Regions from separate parts of the Paenibacillus sp. IITD108 genome, predicted to be linked through region 2. Evidence: predicted binding sites of a transcription regulator. Region 2 holds the regulator's gene; each other region holds the start of a gene.

Region 1 (6,770 bases), on a different contig from region 2:
GAGCGCAGCTCAGCTGCGTCGATTGCCCGTTCGATTTCCTCATCGCTGGCATCCGGCTCATAAAAGGCAATATTTTCTTTTAACGTCATGCTGAATATATAAGGGTGCTGCGGGATATAAGCAAGCTGCTGCTGCCACTGAGCGAGCTTCTCGCCAGCAAGCGGCTCCCCATCCGCTTGAACCATTCCTGCGGATGGCTGCAAAAAGCCGCCCAGCACATGAAGCAGGGTCGATTTGCCTGCTCCGCTCTCACCGACAATTCCGATTTTCCGTGCGCCGCCAGCTACTTCTGCCTGCACACCGCCAAGCAGCTCACGGCCTTCTGAGCTGAGCACCGTTACATCCGATAAGCGAAGCATAGCGGTTGAGTTATGCTGGCTATCCATTGACTTGACGTTATTTGGCGCAGCATTATGGCTCTCTGAAGCAACTTGTCTGCCAGATGCAGCACTACTTTCGATGGCATATTGACTGCTGCCCGTGCCCTCACTCTCTGTATCCTTTTCCGTAATCGCTCTAATTGAAGCCCATGCTTCCTTGCCGTCTAACGTTGCATGATAGTCGGTGCCAAGCATTCGAATCGGCATAAAATATTCAGGAGCAAGCAGCAAAATTGCCAAAGCCGCCTCCAGCTGTATGCCGCCGTCGATAAGCCGCACGCCTAATCCAACCGCTACAAAGGCAATTGAAAGCATACTAAAGAAATCAAGCGAAAACGAAGATAGAAATGCAACCCGCAGCGTCCGCATTGTTGCTTTGCGATATTGCCCCGCTACACGCTCTACTGTACCTGCATGCGCTTTGCTTCTTCCTAAAAAGCGCAGCGTCTCAAGGCCTCGAAGCGTATCCGAAAAATGCTGCGACAATATTCGATAGCTTCTCCACTGCTTATCCGCTAGAGAACGGGCCGCCAGCCCTAATATAATAAAAAAGATAATGAGCACCGGCTGTGCCACAAGTAAAATAATGCCTGAAATCAAATCCAATCGGATGACAGCAAGCCATATTGCACCGGTAATGATGAGCATATCGATCATACGGGGAATCGACAGCTCCAAATAAGTTCTAACCCGCACAATTCCTTCCAGAGCAAGATTAACAATCTTGCCGCTGCCCTCGCTGGCAGCAAACCTTGAGCCAAGCTTAAAAAGCTTGCTCAGCAGCTGTTTGCCAAGCGCTTCGGTAGTTTTCCCTGCAAACCTTCCGGCAAAGCGCTGCTGCAGCCATACAAAAGTATGCCGCAGCACAAACATAGCCGCAAATAATAAAATAGGCTGAACTGCATCAGATACGGCAGCCCCATTAAATAACTGTGTGAGCGCATGCGACAGAAGCAGCGCTTGCGCTATAATTGCCAATCCCTGTAGGAAGGAAAACACCGATAACAGCAGCATTATCGGTGTAATTCCTGAAAGGCGAAGCCATTGTTTGTCCATACAAGCTCCTAGTATTCTAAATGATCTTTATTCGTAATGCGTTTGTGGAAGACGAAGTAGCTCCAAGCCTGATAAGCCAGTACGAATGGCAAGAGCACTGCTGTTACAATCGTCATTGCTTTCAGCGTATAGCCTCCTGATGCAGCATTGTAAACCGTAAGATCATAAGCGCTGTCGATAGAGCTTACCATCAGCCTTGGGAACAAGCCTGCAAATAAAGCTATAAATGTTAAACCGATCAGTAAACCGGTCATGCCAAATGCAAGCCCTTCTCTTCCTTTTCTAATAAACACATAAGCTAATACCGCAGCCACTGCAGTTAAAGCAACTAAAATATACATGATAACTCCGCGTTTCTCAAACAGATCCGTAGAAGCAAAGGTTTGAACAGCCAGCAGTCCGAGCAGCGCTACTGCAACAGGCCATACAACTGCAGCTGCCTTGCGTGCTTTGCCGCGAACGTCGCCGGTAGTACGTATCGAAATAAAGGTTAGGCCATGCAGCAGGCACAGTGCAACCACTGCCACGCCTCCTGTTACTGAGTATAGATTAACTATATCTGAGAATCCAGCTGTCATTTCCATATTTTGTCCAATCGGCACACCCTTAATCATGCTGGCAAACAGCATTCCGAAAAACAGCGGCGGGAAAAAGCTGCCAATAAAAATCGCTGCATCCCAAACCTTTCTCCAGGCAGCACCCTCTATTTTGCCGCGGAATTCAAAAGCAACGCCCCGGCCTATCAGCGCCAGCAAAATCAACGTGAGGAGCATATAGTACCCGCTGAACATCGTGGAATACCAATGCGGAAAAGCTGCGAACATCGCGCCTGCCGCCGTTATAAGCCATACTTCATTCGCGTCCCAGAACGGTCCAATCGTATTGATAAGCACGCGGCGTTCCTTATCGCTTTTCGGCAAAATTTGAGTCGCCATGCCTACACCAAAATCAAAGCCTTCAAGAAAGAAAAATCCTGTGAACAAAACGGCAATTAGTAAAAACCATAACTCATTGAGTGACATTGCTGCCGCCCCCTTCCTGTGCAAACGGATCTACATCAGCAACTTGCTCACTCTCTTCACTAGCAGGGCCTTTGCGTGCTACCCGAGTAAACAAATAGATCGTAATGCCAAGCAAAATCAAGTATATCGACGAGAATGAAATAAGTGAGAAGAGCACTTGACCTGACGATACGTTCGGCGATACAGAATCCTCCGTACGCAGCAGCCCAAATACGGTCCAAGGCTGACGGCCAATCTCAGTCATAATCCAGCCAGCCGTATTTCCGATAAACGGAAGTGAAATGGCAAACAGCATTAATTTAAAGTATAGATTGTTTTTCGGCTGATCCAGCTTTTTCCGCCATGTGAGATATGCGCCATACATAGCCAAAAGAATCATGGCCATACCGCTGCCTACCATAACGCGGAAGCTCCAAAAAGTCGTTTTGACCGGCGGGATATAGTTTCCAGGGCCATAGGTTTGTTCATATTGCTCCTGCAGCTCAAGCATGCCCGGAACAGAGCCGGAAAATTTGCTATAGTACAAAAAGCTGAGTATATACGGAATTTTAATCTCAAAGCCATTTTCTTGCTTATCAGTGTCGATAAAAGAAATAACTGTCCAAGGAGCAGGGTCAGTGCTTCTCTCCCACATCCCTTCGCTCGCAGCCATTTTCATTGGCTGAGTCTCAACCAAATATTGCGCCTGGCTATGACCGAATTGTGCAATGGCAATAGAAGAAATGAGAGCTATGATAATACTGATTTTGAATGATTGTTTAAAGAAATTAATTTCTTGCTTGCGCATAAGCTTCCAGCCGCTAATACCGGCAACCAGAAAAGCACCGGTCGCGAACGCAGCGAATATCGTATGCGGAAACTCCCACAACAGCTGACCATTCGTTAATAGCGCGAATATATCCGTTAATTCTGCACGGCCGTCTACTACCTCAAAGCCGACAGGGCGCTGCATAAATGAGTTTGCCGCCAAAATCCAAAGCGCGGATAAAATGGTACCAATCGAAACGAGCCACATGCTCGCCAAGTGAACGCCTTTTGACAAGCGGTCCCAGCCAAACACCCACAAGCCGATAAACGTTGACTCAAGGAAAAAGGCAAGCAGCGCTTCAATCGCAAGCGGCGTTCCAAATATATCACCTATAAATCTTGAAAAATCAGACCAGTTCATTCCGAACTGAAACTCTTGCAAAATACCTGTAACAATACCGACGGCGAAGTTAATGAGCAGGAAGGTCCCCCAAAACTTTGCCATTCGCTTATATAATTCATCCTTCTTGACCACATATATCGTTTCCATTATCGCTACGATGAGAGATAATCCAATTGATATTGGTACAAAAAAGTAGTGAAAAATTGTTGTAGATGCAAATTGCAAACGTGCTAAATCGACGACATCCATAGCTGCACTCCACCTTTTCTAAATGTATTAATCCTTTTAAATTACTTTGAAACAAACCCCGTCAAATGCTTACTTTCTAATTTAAGCATACGTCGCGATTGATTAATGTGAAAAAAATCACAACAATTTGTGAATTTATTCACAAATTCTTCAAAAGTTGAAGGAGAACAATTCGCAAGCTCCATTATTCTCAATCAGTTACTCCTATTATACAAAATTATATGCAGATAAATATGGCTCTTTAGTGTCGTTAGTGACCGTTTCGTGGCACGAAATTGACAAACATGTGAAGTGTTAATTTTTTACTAAATGGAATGGTTACTGGGGATGCGAATGATCACAAGAACGCGTTAATTTACTTTAACTCCGTTTTTGTGACTAAGATCATCTCTAAGGGTTTCGCTTTATTGTGGATAGGGCAACAAGCAATCGAAAGGGATACTACTACGATCAAGTTTGGGATTCCGACCGCTGTTGTAGTCCAATTTTTTTGATTACATAACCCCTGTAAAGGATAATATTGGCCTACAAAGGCGGGCGCTGCCGCTTCTCCATTCCCAATCTTGCTCTTCGTTCCCCTTTTTTATTGCTTATTATTAGTTGCTTACAATTAATCGACACCCTCTCACTTGGAGATATACGCATTTTCAGCCTCATTTTTATTTTCAACCTGTGGCCAGGCGTTCCGTTATTCGCCCATTTTCGATCATTTTTCTACTTTCGCGGACGGTGGTTCTGTTATTCGCCCGTTTTCGATCATTTTTCTACTTTCGCGGACAGTGGTTCCGTTATTCGCCCATTTTCGATCATTTTTCTACTACGCGGACAGGCGTTCCGTTATTCGCCCATTTTCGATCATTTTTCTACTTTCGCGGACGGTGGTTCTGTTATTCGCCCGTTTTCGATCATTTTTCTACTTTCGCGGACAGTGGTTCCGTTATTCGCCCGTTTTTCACTGTTTTCCACTACATATTTGTAGAATAGCGGAACGTGTGTCACTTTAATACTTCGAATTCGGCGTTTTTGGCAAAATAACGGATCTTCTGTCCAGTTGATTAGGCGATACAGGTATAGTGAGTGTAGCGGCGGAGATGGGGCAGTAACGGGGACAGACATGGCAGGGGTGGACATAAAAAAGCTTGATTAAGGTCCAAAATTGGAGCCTCAATCAAGCTGGGTTATTTATAACTTATTTGCTTCCAATCATGTTCTCTGGACGGACATATTGGTCAAATTGCTCCTCAGTTAGCAGGCCGCTTGCTACAGCGGATTCTTTCAAGGTTAGACCTTTTTTATGAGCATTTTTAGCAATGGCTGCCGCATTCTCATAACCGATATGTGGATTCAATGCGGTTACAAGCATCAGCGATTGCTCCAGGTTTCTTTGGATAACAGGCAAATTCGGCTCGATGCCAACCGCACAGTTATCGTTGAAGGAAACCATTGCATCCGCCATAAGCGCAACAGATTGCAGGAAGTTGTACATAATAACCGGCTTGAATACGTTAAGCTCAAAATTACCTTGGCTCGCTGCAAAACCGATCGTAGCGTCGTTACCAATAACTTGACATACAGCCATCGTCATCGCTTCGCTTTGAGTAGGATTGACTTTACCTGGCATAATCGAGCTGCCCGGCTCGTTCTCTGGTATGATCAGCTCGCCAATGCCGCAGCGTGGTCCGCTTGCAAGCCATCTGACATCATTGGCAATTTTCATTAAATCTGCTGCCAAAGCTTTAATAGCTCCATGTGTGTATACGATTTGATCATGGCTAGTCAGAGCATGGAATTTATTTGGCGCTGTAATAAACAATGTGCCTGTCAGCTTAGTCATTTCTTCAGCAACCTGAACCGCGAACTTCGGATGAGCGTTCAAGCCTGTACCTACTGCAGTTCCGCCGAGCGCCAATTCACGCATGGATTCAACGCTTTGCACTAGCATAGCTCTTGTTTTCTCAAGCATGGCATACCAGCCGCTTACCTCTTGGCCAAGCGTCAACGGAGTAGCATCCTGCAAATGAGTACGTCCGATTTTAACTATATCTTTAAAAGCTTCTACTTTTTCTTTCAAAGTAGCCGCTAAAATATCCAATGAAGGAACCAGCTGCTTTTCTACAGCCATAACTCCAGCAATATGCATCGCAGCAGGGAAGGTATCGTTCGAGCTTTGTGAGCGATTTACATCGTCGTTCGGGTGAATTCTAATATCCAAGCCGCGTTCTGCGAGCAAGGCGTTAGCGCGATTAGCTATAACCTCGTTAACATTCATATTCGTTTGCGTCCCACTGCCTGTTTGCCAAACTACTAATGGGAAATGCTCGTCCCATTTGCCAGAAATAATTTCGTCTGCAACCTCGCCAATAATTGCTGCTTTCTGCTCATCCAAAACACCAAGCTTCAAATTCGCTTGAGCTACTGCTTTCTTGACGTATGCCATTGCATAAACAACGTCCAAAGGCATTTTCTCAGTACTGATTTTGAAATTTTGCAAGCTGCGCTGAGTTTGGGCGCCCCACAACTTATCTGCCGGGACTTTAATTTCCCCCATCGTGTCCTTCTCGATTCTGAATTCCATTCCCTCAAACACTCCTTTAAGCTGATAATCTAATCTGCTAGCCTGTCTATTATCGCTACTTATCTGTTATAACTCGAATTTTGTGAAGAAGCAAGGATAAGAAATAGTCGGAAAATAGCTTCTCCCTCTTTCAACTTTTACATACTATATTTATCATACAAAAACATACATAACGAGAAATGCTGCCCATATCATTATACCAAAACATATACCAAAACACATTGCAAAAAGCGCCTCTAGAGAGTAGATGCTCCAAGGGCGCCAAATGCGTGTAGCAAGCTGACGCGACGCCAAGGAGCTATTGTCCTTTTGCCTCGCGATAGGCTGCCATATAATCA
Region 2 (6,770 bases):
CCATTTGTTCATCCAAAATTTTTCTGGAGATTGTAGCCCAGCCATCAGGGGTCATCATAGAAGCATCGATGATGCCAAGCTCCGTCAACCCAGATTCCACTAAAGTCCGAACCAGACTGACAGCTTGATCAAAGTCGCCGCGGGAGCCTGTACTTCTCTCACCATAAAATATTTCTTCTGCCGCCGCACCGCCAAGCGCTATTTTAATTTGATCCAGCAAATACTGCTTCGTGTATAATGTTTTATCATTCTCAGGGTTATGCCGCACGTAGCCTAGCGCTTGTCCCCTTGGCGTAACGGTAACCTGAGCAACGCTGCCCGGACGTAGCAGCTCCGCCATAATAGCATGGCCCAGCTCATGTCTGGCTACGCGATTCCGCTCCTCCAAGGAAGCTTCACGGTCCGTTCTTTCCCCCATCAGCACCTTGTCAATAGCCATTGTCAGCTCATCCTCTGTAATGACAGTCTTATTATCACGCAGTGCATATATTGCTGCCTCATTCATAACAGATTCCAGCTGAGCGCCCGAGAAGCTGTAGGATTGCGTTGCGACTTTCTCTAGATCTACAGCCGGGTCTAGCGGTTTGTTTTTGGCATGAATATTCAAAATATGAAGACGGCCTTTTTTGTCAGGCAAATCTACATGGATATGTCGATCAAAACGGCCCGGACGGGTAAGCGCCGAATCAAGCAGTTCCTTTCTATTCGTTGCAGCAATAATTAATAACTGCGGGGCTGCTTCGCTATGAATGCCATCCATTTCAGTCAGAAGCTGATTTAAGGTTTGATCGTATTCACGATGCTGCCCACCATCTCGCTTGCCGCCTATGACATCAATTTCATCAATAAAAATAATGGCGCTGTTTTTACCGGCTTTCTTCGCCTTCTGTCTTGCCTCTTTAAATAAATCACGAATACGTCCTGCCCCTACCCCAACATACATCTCAACAAATTCACTTCCCGATGCTGCCAGATATATAGAGCCGGTATAATGAGCCGCGGCTTTTGCCATCAAGGTTTTCCCTGTACCTGGAGGCCCAGTCAGCAAAATGCCCTTTAAAGGGCGAATGCCAAGCTTTGCAATCTGCTCCGGCTTGATCAAAAAATCTAAAGCCTCAATAAGCTCCTGCTTAGCACGGTCTTGGCCGCCAATTTCTTCAAAACTAAACGGCTCGGAGCTTATTTGGCGGTCATTTTTTTGCGTGGGCACTGCAGCTAGCTTCGATTTGCCTCTTGTTGCCGCAACGATAACTGTAGCTGCTAGCATACCTACAATTACGATCGGCAGCAAATTAATATTAATAACTACCAAGAAAATAAGCATAACCGGAATAATACCAATTGCTATCTCTTTACTCATATTACGCATTTGACCACGCTCCCAGCAGATGTGGCGTGCGAGGCAGCACCTTATGCAAAGCTCCCTCGTTATTCGTCAAAGTAATATATACATTATTATCATCAATATCCGTTTTAACTTGAACATTATTATATTTACTTGCGATTTGCTCAAGCGCCGTCGGAATTTGCGAGTACGTTTTATTTTCCATAGCTTCTGCTATTTGAAACATCGCCGATTGCCAAATGCCTTCAAGCTGAGCATTAGCTTCGGAATCGATTTGAAGCTTTAGCGTTCTATTGCCTATTACACGTTCTCCATTATGTGCAATCGTTTCATACACTTCTCTTAAATTAGCGGTAGGTGCAAGCTCAACATTAATTTCAATCCAATCACTATCGCGCTTCGGCTTGTCCGCATGAACAATACCCTGCACATCTTTTATCGCCTGCTCAAGCGGAGCTTGAACGGCTACTTGTTGGTAAATTGCCCAGCCGCCAAATAAGACCACAGCTGTCGCTAAAGCCGTGAGGAGAATTGGTTTAAATTTCAAATTAGACATTATGGCATCCTCCTGCTGTATATTAAATTTCGTATTTCTTAAATATAAGAAAGTATAAGTTTTTATACCTTATATCTGTCCTTATATTTCATCGGTAAACGCGCCAGTCCGAAGGACGGCGAAACCGTTTATCCTTGTATCACTTTTTCTATACGAAAGTATATCATATATATCAGCAGAAATGATGTTGTAAATACAGGAAAACGGAACATTACTGTTCCGTTTTCACTGCCCGTGTCGCTTTAACGTTCCGTTTTGTTAAGCATTTGATATTCGTCAATAAATTGTCCATCTGTCGCACGATAAAATGCATAATAGTATCGATTGTCTTTTTTCAATTGGACTTCCCATATGAGCTGGCCTTCCATAAAGCCTAGCTGTATTTTTTTTATAGCCGCCTCATCCGTCTGCTGCAGTTTACTTTTTATTTCATCTTCATTAAGCAATTCGGCGGAGCTTATTACAAACGGATCAATCTGCCTCCGTATAACTACCGTTAGCAATTGTTGATCTTCCGTCGTGCCGCTGACGATCCAGCTCGCTTCATCCCAAATGTACTTATGAATGGATTGAATTTCCGTAATCTCAGTCTGCTCCATTACTTTATGAATAGCGGCTTCTTTCTCTTGCCACAGCGGCTGCTGAATAGCTCTATAATATAAAACACAGCTTATAATAAGCGCAGCAACTGCGATTATTGTAACAATCAGCCAGCGCTTAGGATTCATGAGCGGCGGACGTTTTTTTTCGATAACTCTCATTATTGGCTGATCATGCGCTTGAAGCTGGCTTCCGCTTCAAACTTGATTTTTTCTTCATCCAACAGCAAGCATTCGCGATTGCGTACCAATTGTTTGCCGTCTATCCAAACGTGAAGCACATCCTTGCCAGATGCAGAGTAAACAAGATGGGACACAATATCCGTCATAGGATAAAAATGAGCTTGATCGATATTCAAAGCAATAAAATCTGCCTTCTTGCCTGCTTCCAGGCTGCCGATTTGCTCGTCCTTCCATAATGAACGTGCTCCGTATATAGTGCCAAGCTTCAATGCCTCGCTAGCCGGAATAACCGTCGGGTCATAGGATACACCTTTGTGAAGCAAAGCTGCAAAGCGGATTTCTTCAAACAGATCCAGATTATTATTGCTTGCCGGACCATCTGTGCCGAGCGACACACGCATGCCCGCTTTAAGCAATTGCGGCAATCTGGCTACACCGCTTGCAAGCTTCAAATTGCTGATCGGATTATGGGAAATCGCAACATCACGCGCGGCAAGCAAAGCAATTTCTTCATCGGTAAGATGAACGGCATGAGCAAGTAAAGTTGGGCAAGAAAAAAAGCCTAAACGATCCAAATGCTCAACTGGTCTAGCGCCGTAATCTTTAACGTTTTGCTCTACCTCTGCAATCGACTCTGACATATGAGTATGTAGGGGCAGGTTATAATCGCGCGCCGCCTGTACAAATTGCTCAATATAAGCTGGAGGGCAAGTATAAGGCGCGTGCGGGGCCAGCATCGTTGAGATTCTGCCACCTGCTTTACCATTCCAATCGCGTGCGAAGGAGATGGCGTTTTGCAGCTTCTGCTTTTGCTCTTCTTCCGAGCAAAGCCCGATTACGCCTCTTGTCAGCATACCGCGCATGCCAGAGTATTCAGTAATTTCGGCAACTAACTCCATACGATCATACATATCTACAAATGTAGTCGTACCGCTTAGCAGCATTTCTACTTGCGCAAGCGCCGCTCCATTTTTAGTATCCTCAGCCGTATACTTCGCTTCCATTGGCCACATTTTTTCCGACAGCCACACCTGCAAATTCTGGTCATCAGAAAAGCCGCGCAGCAGCGTCATTGGCGTATGTCCATGAGTATTGATCAGCCCAGGCATAAAAGCTTGCTTCGCACCGCTAATTTGCTCTACATTTTGTTCAAGCAAATGCTGTGGCGGTTCTGCTTCGCCGATATAAGTAATGACATCATTAGTTACAACCATATGACCTTTAACTACCGGCTGCTCATCGTTCATCGTTACAAATAGACCGTCTTTAATCCAAATTTGACCCACTCTCTTCAACTTCCTCTCGGTTTAAATAATAGGCAAGGCTAAGCAGCTCTTTTGTAAAATCCGCATGGTGGATTCTTACCTCTTCAGGAACACGCAAAACGGTAGGGGCAAAATTAAGTATGCCCTCTACGCCTGCATCAATAAATTGATTAGCTACATTTTGCGCTTCCGGGGCTGGAACTGTAATAATGCCTATGCGAATTTCCTGTTCATCGATAGTTGCCTTCAGCTCATCCATTGGCTTCACAATCAAATGATTTATTTTTGTCCCTACCTTAGCAGGATGGATATCAAAAACAGCGGTTATTTTCATATTGTCCTTGGAGTACTGATTATAATTGCAAAGCGCATGTCCAAGGTTACCGGCTCCTACTAATGCAACATTTATAATTTGATCCACTTTTAAAATTTGGCGGATTTTCTCACTTAAATAGGTAACATCATATCCTATCCCCTTGCGGCCAAAATCACCAAAGTAGGCAAGATCCTTGCGTATTTGAGCAGGATTCAAATCAAGCTTAATCCCTAAATCCTGTGAAGAAATAGTTTGCACTTCATGATACTGCAATTCATTGAGCACTTGCAAATAAATCGGAAGGCGTTTGACAACCGCTTCGGATATTTTGGCTTGCTTCATTATTCTACCTCCACTTGAGCGGGATTGAGCCATTCTCTCATGCGTACAATCATTTGATCGGCATGCATCGTTTCAATTTTTGGTCCTGGCAGCGAGTACAAAAAGTGCTTTCCATAATAAGTCTCTATAACACGTGTATCATAAATAATAACGATACCTTTATCTTGTGCTGAACGGACTAATCTGCCAAAGCCTTGCTTAAATCTGATTACGGCCTGAGGAATAGACAGCTTCATAAAAGGATTTTGCTTTTTGCGCAGCAACAGCTCCGCCTTCGCTTCCGCTAATGGATGATTCGGCGGCTGAAAGGGCAATCTTACAATTGCCAGACAAACAAGTGCATCGCCAGGAATGTCCACTCCTTCCCAAAAGCTGCTTGTTCCTAATAACACTGTCATAGGATGCTGCAAAAACCGCCTTGTCAGCTTCGTCCTGTTACTGCTGTCCATTCCTTGTCCCAGCACGGTAATGTCGGTACCGGCCAGCAACTCCTTCAATGGTTCATAGGTCATTTTGAGCATCCGGTAGGATGTAAACAAAATAAGCATTCGACCTTTCGTTTCTACGGCAGCGGCAGCAAGCGACTGCGCTAATTTTTCAATATACTTGTCGCTGACCGATGCCCCTTTCAATACCGGAAAATCTCTAGGAATAACGACCAGCGCTTGCTCCCTGTAATTAAATGGAGATGGCAATAGAACCGTTTTTAAACGACCCTGCTCCTCGTATCCTGATAATCCGAGCTGTTCAGCTGCATACTGGAAAGATTTTTGAACGGTTAAAGTAGCAGAAGTTAGTACAATACTATCTTTAACATCAAAAAAATGCTTTTGCAATTGCTCGCTGACATCTACTGGTGCAGCATATAATTGCACAGATCGAAACCGGTAAACAGGATTTGCTTCTATCCAATAGACAGAATCATTTTTTTCTAGCTTGACAAATATTCTAAGCTCATCCTTAATTCGCGTCAAATCACGCATAGCTCCATTAATATCAACTGCTAAAGCTTGGGATTGGCTTTCCTCTGCTCTTTCTTTTATATCATTGAGCATTTTATCAACCGTTGTAATTATACTGTTCAGCTCGATATGAACATTTGATTCTGCAGCAGCTATCGCTTCCCATTGCTTCGGCAACTCTTGGCTGGAAATCCGATACACAACTCCGCCTGTATCTGCATTGTCCTCTGAGCCATTTGACGTAAGCTGAAACATAAGCTCATACAAGGCATCCCATTGATCCTTAATCTCCTGCAGTTGGGGAATGACTGCATCAATCGTCTCTATCCAGGCCTCTTTATGGTCATCCACTTCTTCGTTCAAGCTGGAGCGAAGTGATAGCAGCATGCCAGTACGTGAATCCTTATATAATCTTGTGGTGATTTGAGGCAATTGCAAGTAAGCAATTTGAATGCCAAGATGCTTGCCGGCTACATCCTCGACATGATGCGCTTCATCTACGATAAGATGGCGGTAAGAAGGCAGCAAGCGATGATCGGCATGTATATCTGTAAACAGCATGGAGTGATTCGTTATGCAAACATCGGCTATGCTAGATTCATGCTTGGCCCGATGATAGAAGCAGCGCTTAAACCATGGACAGGCTCTGTTCAGACAAGAGTCAGCATCGCTGGAAACGGCTGACCAGTACTCTGCGCCGCGATTGCTCAAATTCAATTCTTCGTAGTCACCGGTTTCTGTCTCATTCAGCCAGACGACCATCTGAGCTCTCGTCAGCATATCATCATTCGTGCTGATTGGCTCCATACCGTTAACTTTAGCTTCAAATTTGCGCAGACATAAGTAATTTCCCCTGCCTTTAAAAATCGATGCCTTGAACGGAAACGGGAGCACTTCTGTTAATAAAGGAATGTCGCGATGACGCAGCTGCTCCTGCAAGTTGATTGTATGTGTACTTACGACAACTTTCGCTTCTTTGCGAATGCTATAATATAAGCTCGGGATTAAATAACCTAGTGATTTTCCTGTTCCAGTTCCTGCTTCAATTAATAAATGCTCGTCATTGCTGAGCGCATTGTAAACATGATGGAACATTTCTACTTGGGCAGTCCTTTCCTCATATTGAGGAAATTTTTGCTTAAAATTATGCTGGATCATATCCAAATATTGCTCAAAGCTTAATTGGCTTATATCCAAATCAG
Region 3 (6,770 bases), on a different contig from region 2:
TGGAGGCAAGCTATGCAGAGGATATTTCATTGGATTCGGTAGCAGAATCATTAAATATCTCAAGCAATTATTTGTCTATTTTGATGAAAGAAAAAACAGGTATTAACTTCAGCGAGCATCTAAACAATGTGCGAATTCGTAAAGCCAAGGAATTGCTCGAATCTACCAGCCTTAGTGTTCAAGATGTAGGAATACGAATTGGCTACCGCAACGTTACATCTTTTATCCGTATGTTCAAAAAAGTTACCGGCCTGACACCGGGCGATTATCGCAAACAGATTAAACTTCAGCCTTTCCGTTAAAGCAATAAGCTTAAGCTTATAATCAAGAAATATCGACACAGTCATCCTTAAAGGACATACGGTTTCTACGCGAAATATAAGAAAAAGTTTGCAGTGAAAACTTATAAAGTCTTATATATTAAAAGGTTAAAAGCGCATTTATCGAATTCCTTGACCATCTTTGACTTTTACTTTTCAATCCGTTATTATATGATTACGTTATTTAATTGTTCAACTGAATGAAGGAGGAGTTGTTAATATGAATTTTGTACCTATGGTTATCGAGCAAAGCAATCGAGGTGAGCGATCATATGATATATACTCCCGTTTGCTGAAGGATCGTATTATTTTCCTTGGCTCTGGCGTGAACGATGTAGTTGCTAACTCTATTATTGCTCAGCTGCTATTCCTCGCAGCAGAGGATTCTGAAAAGGATATTTCGCTATATATTAATAGCCCTGGCGGTTCAATAACAGCTGGTATGGCGATCTACGACACTATGCAGTTCATCAAGCCTGACGTATCGACCATTTGTGTTGGCATGGCTGCTTCAATGGGCGCATTCCTGCTTACTGCCGGAGCTAAAGGCAAGCGCTTCGCGCTGCCAAACAGCGAGGTCATGATTCACCAGCCGCTCGGCGGCGCTGAAGGACAGGCAAGCGATATTGAAATCCGTGCAAGACGCATTCTCAAAATGCGCGACAAGCTCAACAACATTTTGGCAGAGCGCAGCGGCCAGCCTCTTAGCCGCATCGAGCAGGATACAGATCGCGACTATTTCATGAGTGCTCAAGAAGCGCTGGATTACGGCCTGATTGATAAAGTTATCGAAAAGGTTTAAGCGAAGAGCTGTAACTTACATCAAGCAGCTGCAAAATAGCCCGGATCATGCTTTCCGATGGGAGCCTGATTCGGGCTATTTTTATGTGTAAGAGGTGGCGCGTACCTATTCTGTATGAATTTTCATATACAATTGTGTTTTTCGAGTCATTTTTTCGTATTCTGTATGAAAATTCATATACAATTGGCCACTTTCAGATAATCTTGACCATTTCTGTATGATATTTCATATACATTTGCATTTTTCGAGTCGTTTTTGTGTATTCTGTATGAAAATTCATATACAATTGGCCACTTTCAGATAACCTTAACCATTTCTGTATGATATTTCATATACATTTGCGTTTTTCGAGTCATTTCGGTTATTCTGCATGAAATTTCATATACGATTGGCCAATTTCAGGGAGAGCACCGTTTTCAGGTAACGCCAACCGCTACTGTATGATGTTTCGGGTGCAATTGTTTGTACAATTATTTTCTTCGAGTCATTTCGGCGTGGAAGCTATGTGAGTGGAAGCTAAGTACATTTTGTGCATCTAGTTTCTTCTTTATTACCGAATAAACATTTCTAAATGTATTTCATGCATCTAGTTTCGTTGAATTTCCCTATATATTGTGAAATACGCCAAACTAGATGTAGTATTTCCCCTTAGAATCTCAAAAAAGCCAAATTTCATTAAACTAAGTACAGGAAATACATTTAGATTTAGTAAATTGGATGTAGACTAATGAGGCGGATACAGGCAAATGAGTACTTGTTCAACAAGACTGAGTTTGCCGTTACTGCAAGTATTTTTTGAGTTTTTTCAACAACCCGATGGAATACAGCTAGTTTGGAAAACATACATATTCTCTTCAACTACATAAGCTCTCTGACTAATAAGAAGGTAACCTCCTCCAATGGACTATCAAATCGGTATCATTCTACCGCAACTACCAATCAAATCAGTATCAATCTACCGCAACTACCCATCAAATCGGTATCGTACTCCAACTACCCATCAAGTCGGGTATCGACCTACTCCAACTACCCATCAAGTCGGTATCGACCTACTCCAACTACCCATCAGTATCGATCTACTCCAACTCCCAATCAAGTCGGGTATCTATCTAATCAACTGCTACTCAAGTTTCAAATATCTATCTACTCCAACAGCCATAGGCGTGACGTATGCATGGTTCTATCCTTCAATAAGACGCTTCATTCTAAGGCATGAATGCACTGCGTGCCATCTCGTATAAAATTGTTTTACAGCACAGCATCCTCACTGATGCTTATAATTTGTGATTTTTATCACTTCTGCTTCAATATGACGATGCTATGCTTGCAATACAGATCATGACGGCTGCCAGATGCACTACAGACACCGCATTACAGGCACCGTTATAGAACTGCTAATATGCTCAAGGAGGTGAGCTTATGGAAATCGTTCCATTAGAGAAAGTAGAACAGCTCGCCATCAAAAAATGGAACGTATATAAGCACAATAAGCTTCATTACATCGCCCGTTCCATGCTTGCCAGTATGTTTATCGGTTTTGGCGTTATCGTAGCCTTCAAATCAGGCAGCTTCTTTTATAACGTCGGATCCCCTTTAACCTATCCAATGGCGGCGCTGACATTTGGAGCTGCCATTATTCTGATAACGTACGGCGGCGGCGATTTGTTTACAGGCAATACGTTTTATTACACCTACACATCGCTGCGCAAAAAAATTTCATGGCTTGAGACAATCAAATTATGGGTAATTAACTATTCAGGTAATTTACTCGGCGCACTAGTATTCGCTTTTCTCATATGGACGACGGGTTTGTTCGACTCGCCGACCGTCAACGGCTTTCTGCTGGATGTCGTAAGCAATAAAACCAATGCTTCTACTAGCGAGTTGTTCTTCCGTGGTATATTATGTAATTGGCTCGTATGTCTTGCCTTCTTTATCCCGATGGGGCTGAAGGGTGACGGACCAAAAATGTTCGCGATGATGCTGTTCGTATTTTGCTTCTTCATATCGGGCTACGAGCACAGTATCGCCAATATGTGTACGTTTGCCATCGCTTTTGTATTAAACCAGCCGGGTACAATATCGATTCAAGGTGCGCTGCATAATCTCATACCTGTCACTATCGGCAATATTATCGGCGGCGGCCTGCTGATGGGCTGGATGTACTACTATGTCAATAAACCTTATTTAAAAGAAATGGAAAAGGTGGAGGAGCAAGATGAAAAAAACTAGAATCGTTGTTATCGGGACAGGGGCTGTAGGCTCGACTACCGCATATACTTTATTGCTGCGCAATCGCATGGACGAATTGGTGCTAATTGATTCCAATGCAGGCAAAGCGGCTGGCGATGCGCTCGATATGAACCATGGCATGCCTTTTGTTGGAGGGGCTAAAGTGTGGGCCGGTACATATAAGGACTGTGCTGGTGCAGATATAATCATTATTACGGCAGGCGCCGCTCAAAGGCAGGGCGAGACGAGGATCGATCTTCTGAAACGAAATGTCAGCATATTTGACAGCATTATCGAACAAATACTGCCTTATAATCAAGATGGCATTCTGCTAATTGCTTCCAACCCGGTTGATATTATGAGCTACTTTTCATTGAAAAAATCGAACTGGCCGGCGCACCGCGTCATCGGCTCAGGCACATTGCTTGACAGCGCTCGCTTCCGCTACCTAATAGGCCAGCATTTGCATATTGATCCGCGCAGCGTTCACGCTCACATTATAGGCGAGCACGGAGATTCAGAGCTGCCGGTTTGGAGTCTGGCCAATCTGGCCGGAACAGCCATTGAGCTTAGCAATGAGGTAAAAGAAGAACTGTTCGTCCAAACAAGAGATGCAGCCTACGAAATTATCGAAGCCAAAGGAGCAACCTATTACGCGATCGCACTCGCGCTGGATCGGATTTGTACAGCTATTCTGCAGGATGAAGGTGCGGTGCTTAACGTATCTACCCTGCTGGACAGCTACTATGGCGTCTCAGACGTTTATCTTGGTGTTCCATGTGTCGTAGACCGCAGCGGCATCCGCAAGGCTCTGGAAATTAAACTAACCGAGCACGAACAGCAGCTCTTCCATAAATCAGCAGACAAGCTTAAAGAAATTATTAAAAGTATAGAGATGTAGGATATAATTAAGTACAGCAGTTGACAACTAGTCAGCTGCTTTTTTTATATCCAGGTTATTATAAATTTGAACGCAAAAAAAGGAAGCTGTCCTCGCGAGTTACAACCCTTCGCGAGACCCTTCCATCCCCTGCCTGCAGCCCTCGAAAGCTGCAGATAGTTATTATTGGTTCTCGAGCTCTTCTTTGCTTACAAGAGCGACTAAAGCGTTTACAGCCTGTTCTGCGTCCGAACCTTCTGCACTTATGGATACTTCAGTACCTGAGCTTATCGCAAGGCTCATAATACCCATAATAGATTTAGCATTCACTTTTTTATCGTCTTTTTCTACGAAAACCTCGGAGGAAAATTTATTCGCTTCTTGTACGAATAACGCTGCTGGCCTTGCATGAAGTCCCGTCTTTAGACGAACAACAACTGGAAGCCTTGTCATGGAATCATAACCCCCTCTATTTTACTATTTCACATAGCATCATCACAAAAAGTCACATATTCATTATTATAACATTTTACATGCCGTTGCACTAGGCAAAATTCAACTGCCTCTTATTTTTTCGGCAAGCTCGTCAATTTTGCGCAATCTGTGATTCACGCCGGACTTGCTCACCTTAACTTTCAGCAGCTCTCCAACCTCTGTCAAATTCAAATCGGGGTGCTGCAGCCGAATTTCTGCAACCTCTCGCAGCTTCTCCGGCAAGCTATCCAATCCAATCTCTTTTTGCAGAAGCTTAATATTGTCAATCTGCCGTACAGCCGCACCGATCGTCTTATTCAAATTAGCTGTTTCGCAATTTACGATGCGATTGACAGAATTGCGCATATCCCGCATAATGCGTACATCCTCAAATTTGAACAACGCTTGGTGCGCGCCGATAATATTAAGCAGCTCGATAATTTTCTCGCCTTCCTTGATGTAAAAGACGAAGCCTTTTTTGCGTTCGATGCATCTTGCATTCAGATTAAACGTGTTGGCCAAATCAACAAGCGAAGCGCAATGCTCTGCATACATCGACGATATTTCCAAATGATACGATGAGCCCTCCGGGTTATTAACGGAACCTCCTGCAAGAAACGCCCCCCGCAAGTATGAACGCTTGCAGCAAGGCTTGCGCAGCATTTCTTCATCAATACCGGGATTAAATAGAAATCCTTCCGAAACGATATGCAAATCCTTCAAGATTTCTTGTACTTTGACAGGAATACGTACAATATATACATTATTTTTTTTCAATCGCATTTTTTTGCGAACAAGCAGCTCTACATGCACATCAAAATGCTTCTTCAGCAGTGTATATATTCTGCGTGCAATCGCAGCATTTTCTGTAGAGATGTCAAGAACGACTTTACGGCTGGAGACGCTGACTGATCCATTCATTCTGATTAGCGCTGAAAGCTCTGCGCGCTCGCAGCAGCTATCTGATTCAATCATGGTCAGCTCTTTTTTTGTCTGGGCCGCAAAAGACATCGTTCATCACCTCTTTCTCAACATCCAGTTTTCCACCAGCTTATAGATATGATGGCTTAGCCTCTCGGCATCATGCCTTAGGAAGGTGCGGAACAAAACTAAACGGTCTGCAATTACCTTATAGCCTCTGCGAGTAACCTCATCCATATCCAGATGGACAGCTCGTGCTCCTTTTTCAGCATACTTGCTCTCTACCTGCGGTGGAATTTCTCCATCATTTACAATAACATAATCAAACAAATGATGCCCGATATGAGCATGTATAGCGTCCAAATGATTGCTTACCGTATAATTATCGGTCTCACCCGGCTGAGTCATAACATTGCATACGAACAGCTTGACAGCCTCAGATTCGACAATTGCCTGAGCCAGGCTCGGCACAATCAAATTCGGGATAATACTCGTGTATAAGCTCCCTGGGCCTATTAAAATAGCATCCGCCTGTACGATCGCTTCTACCGCTTCCGGCAATGCTTCTACATTTTCCGGCTCCAGGAAAACACGCTTGATCGCTTGCCCGGCTTTTGGGATATTTGACTCGCCCGTTATAATCGTTCCGTCAGCCATCTCCGCCTTCAATACAATCGCGCTGGCCGCAGCCGGCAGCACCCGGCCTCTTACCGCCAAAACCCGGCTAAGCTCCCGTACGCCCGTTACGAAATCTCCCGCGATATCGGTCATGGCCGCCAGCATCAGGTTGCCCAGGCTATGTCCTGCAAGACCCGTGCCATTCTGAAAGCGATACTGTAACACTTCCGTTAGCAAAGGTTCTGTATCCGCAAGCGCCATAAGCACGTTGCGGATATCGCCTGGCGGCGGTATTTGCAGCTCATTGCGCAGAATTCCTGAGCTTCCGCCATCATCAGCAACCGTGACGACAGCCGTTATATCAAGCGGTTTCTCTTTCAGGCCGCGCAGCATAACGGATAGTCCTGTGCCTCCGCCGATGACGACAATTTTGGGACGCTCCATGATTTGCTCTCTAATGCTAATAGCCTCCCCTCATTAATGCTTATCGCGCTCGCTGTCGCGATGGCTGACACGCACACGT

The links. Region 2 encodes Rex, which represses fermentation and respiration genes when NADH is low (regulators of the CRP and FNR family bind a similar motif). Its sites were predicted from a motif close to TTGTGAAATATTTCACAA; they were not measured.
Region 1: V1L65_RS25930 (cytochrome ubiquinol oxidase subunit I) is a predicted target of Rex. The motif match lies at 3,985-4,002, and genes of this name have one in related genera.
Region 3: V1L65_RS24875 (formate/nitrite transporter family protein) is a predicted target of Rex. The motif match lies at 2,404-2,421, and genes of this name have one in related genera.

The regions. Positions count from the first base shown of each region.
Region 1 is NZ_JAZHCT010000046.1:19,688-26,457, forward strand. It holds gene cydD (thiol reductant ABC exporter subunit CydD) at 1-1,436, opposite strand, end outside; gene cydB (cytochrome d ubiquinol oxidase subunit II) at 1,445-2,458, opposite strand; gene V1L65_RS25930 (cytochrome ubiquinol oxidase subunit I) at 2,445-3,857, opposite strand; gene fumC (class II fumarate hydratase) at 5,047-6,432, opposite strand; gene V1L65_RS25940 (bifunctional 2-keto-4-hydroxyglutarate aldolase/2-keto-3-deoxy-6-phosphogluconate aldolase) at 6,731-6,770, opposite strand, start outside.
Region 2 is NZ_JAZHCT010000007.1:143,998-150,767, reverse strand. It holds gene V1L65_RS08635 (AAA family ATPase) at 1-1,369, opposite strand, end outside; gene V1L65_RS08630 (hypothetical protein) at 1,362-1,901, opposite strand; gene V1L65_RS08625 (cell wall elongation regulator TseB-like domain-containing protein) at 2,144-2,662, opposite strand; gene V1L65_RS08620 (amidohydrolase) at 2,662-3,930, opposite strand; gene V1L65_RS08615 (redox-sensing transcriptional repressor Rex) at 3,950-4,606, opposite strand; gene dinG (ATP-dependent DNA helicase DinG) at 4,606-6,770, opposite strand, start outside.
Region 3 is NZ_JAZHCT010000041.1:16,644-23,413, forward strand. It holds gene V1L65_RS24865 (helix-turn-helix domain-containing protein) at 1-302, shown strand, start outside; gene clpP (ATP-dependent Clp endopeptidase proteolytic subunit ClpP) at 541-1,122, shown strand; gene V1L65_RS24875 (formate/nitrite transporter family protein) at 2,542-3,354, shown strand; gene V1L65_RS24880 (L-lactate dehydrogenase) at 3,341-4,255, shown strand; gene V1L65_RS24885 (HPr family phosphocarrier protein) at 4,418-4,687, opposite strand; gene whiA (DNA-binding protein WhiA) at 4,790-5,719, opposite strand; gene V1L65_RS24895 (gluconeogenesis factor YvcK family protein) at 5,726-6,691, opposite strand; gene rapZ (RNase adapter RapZ) at 6,725-6,770, opposite strand, start outside.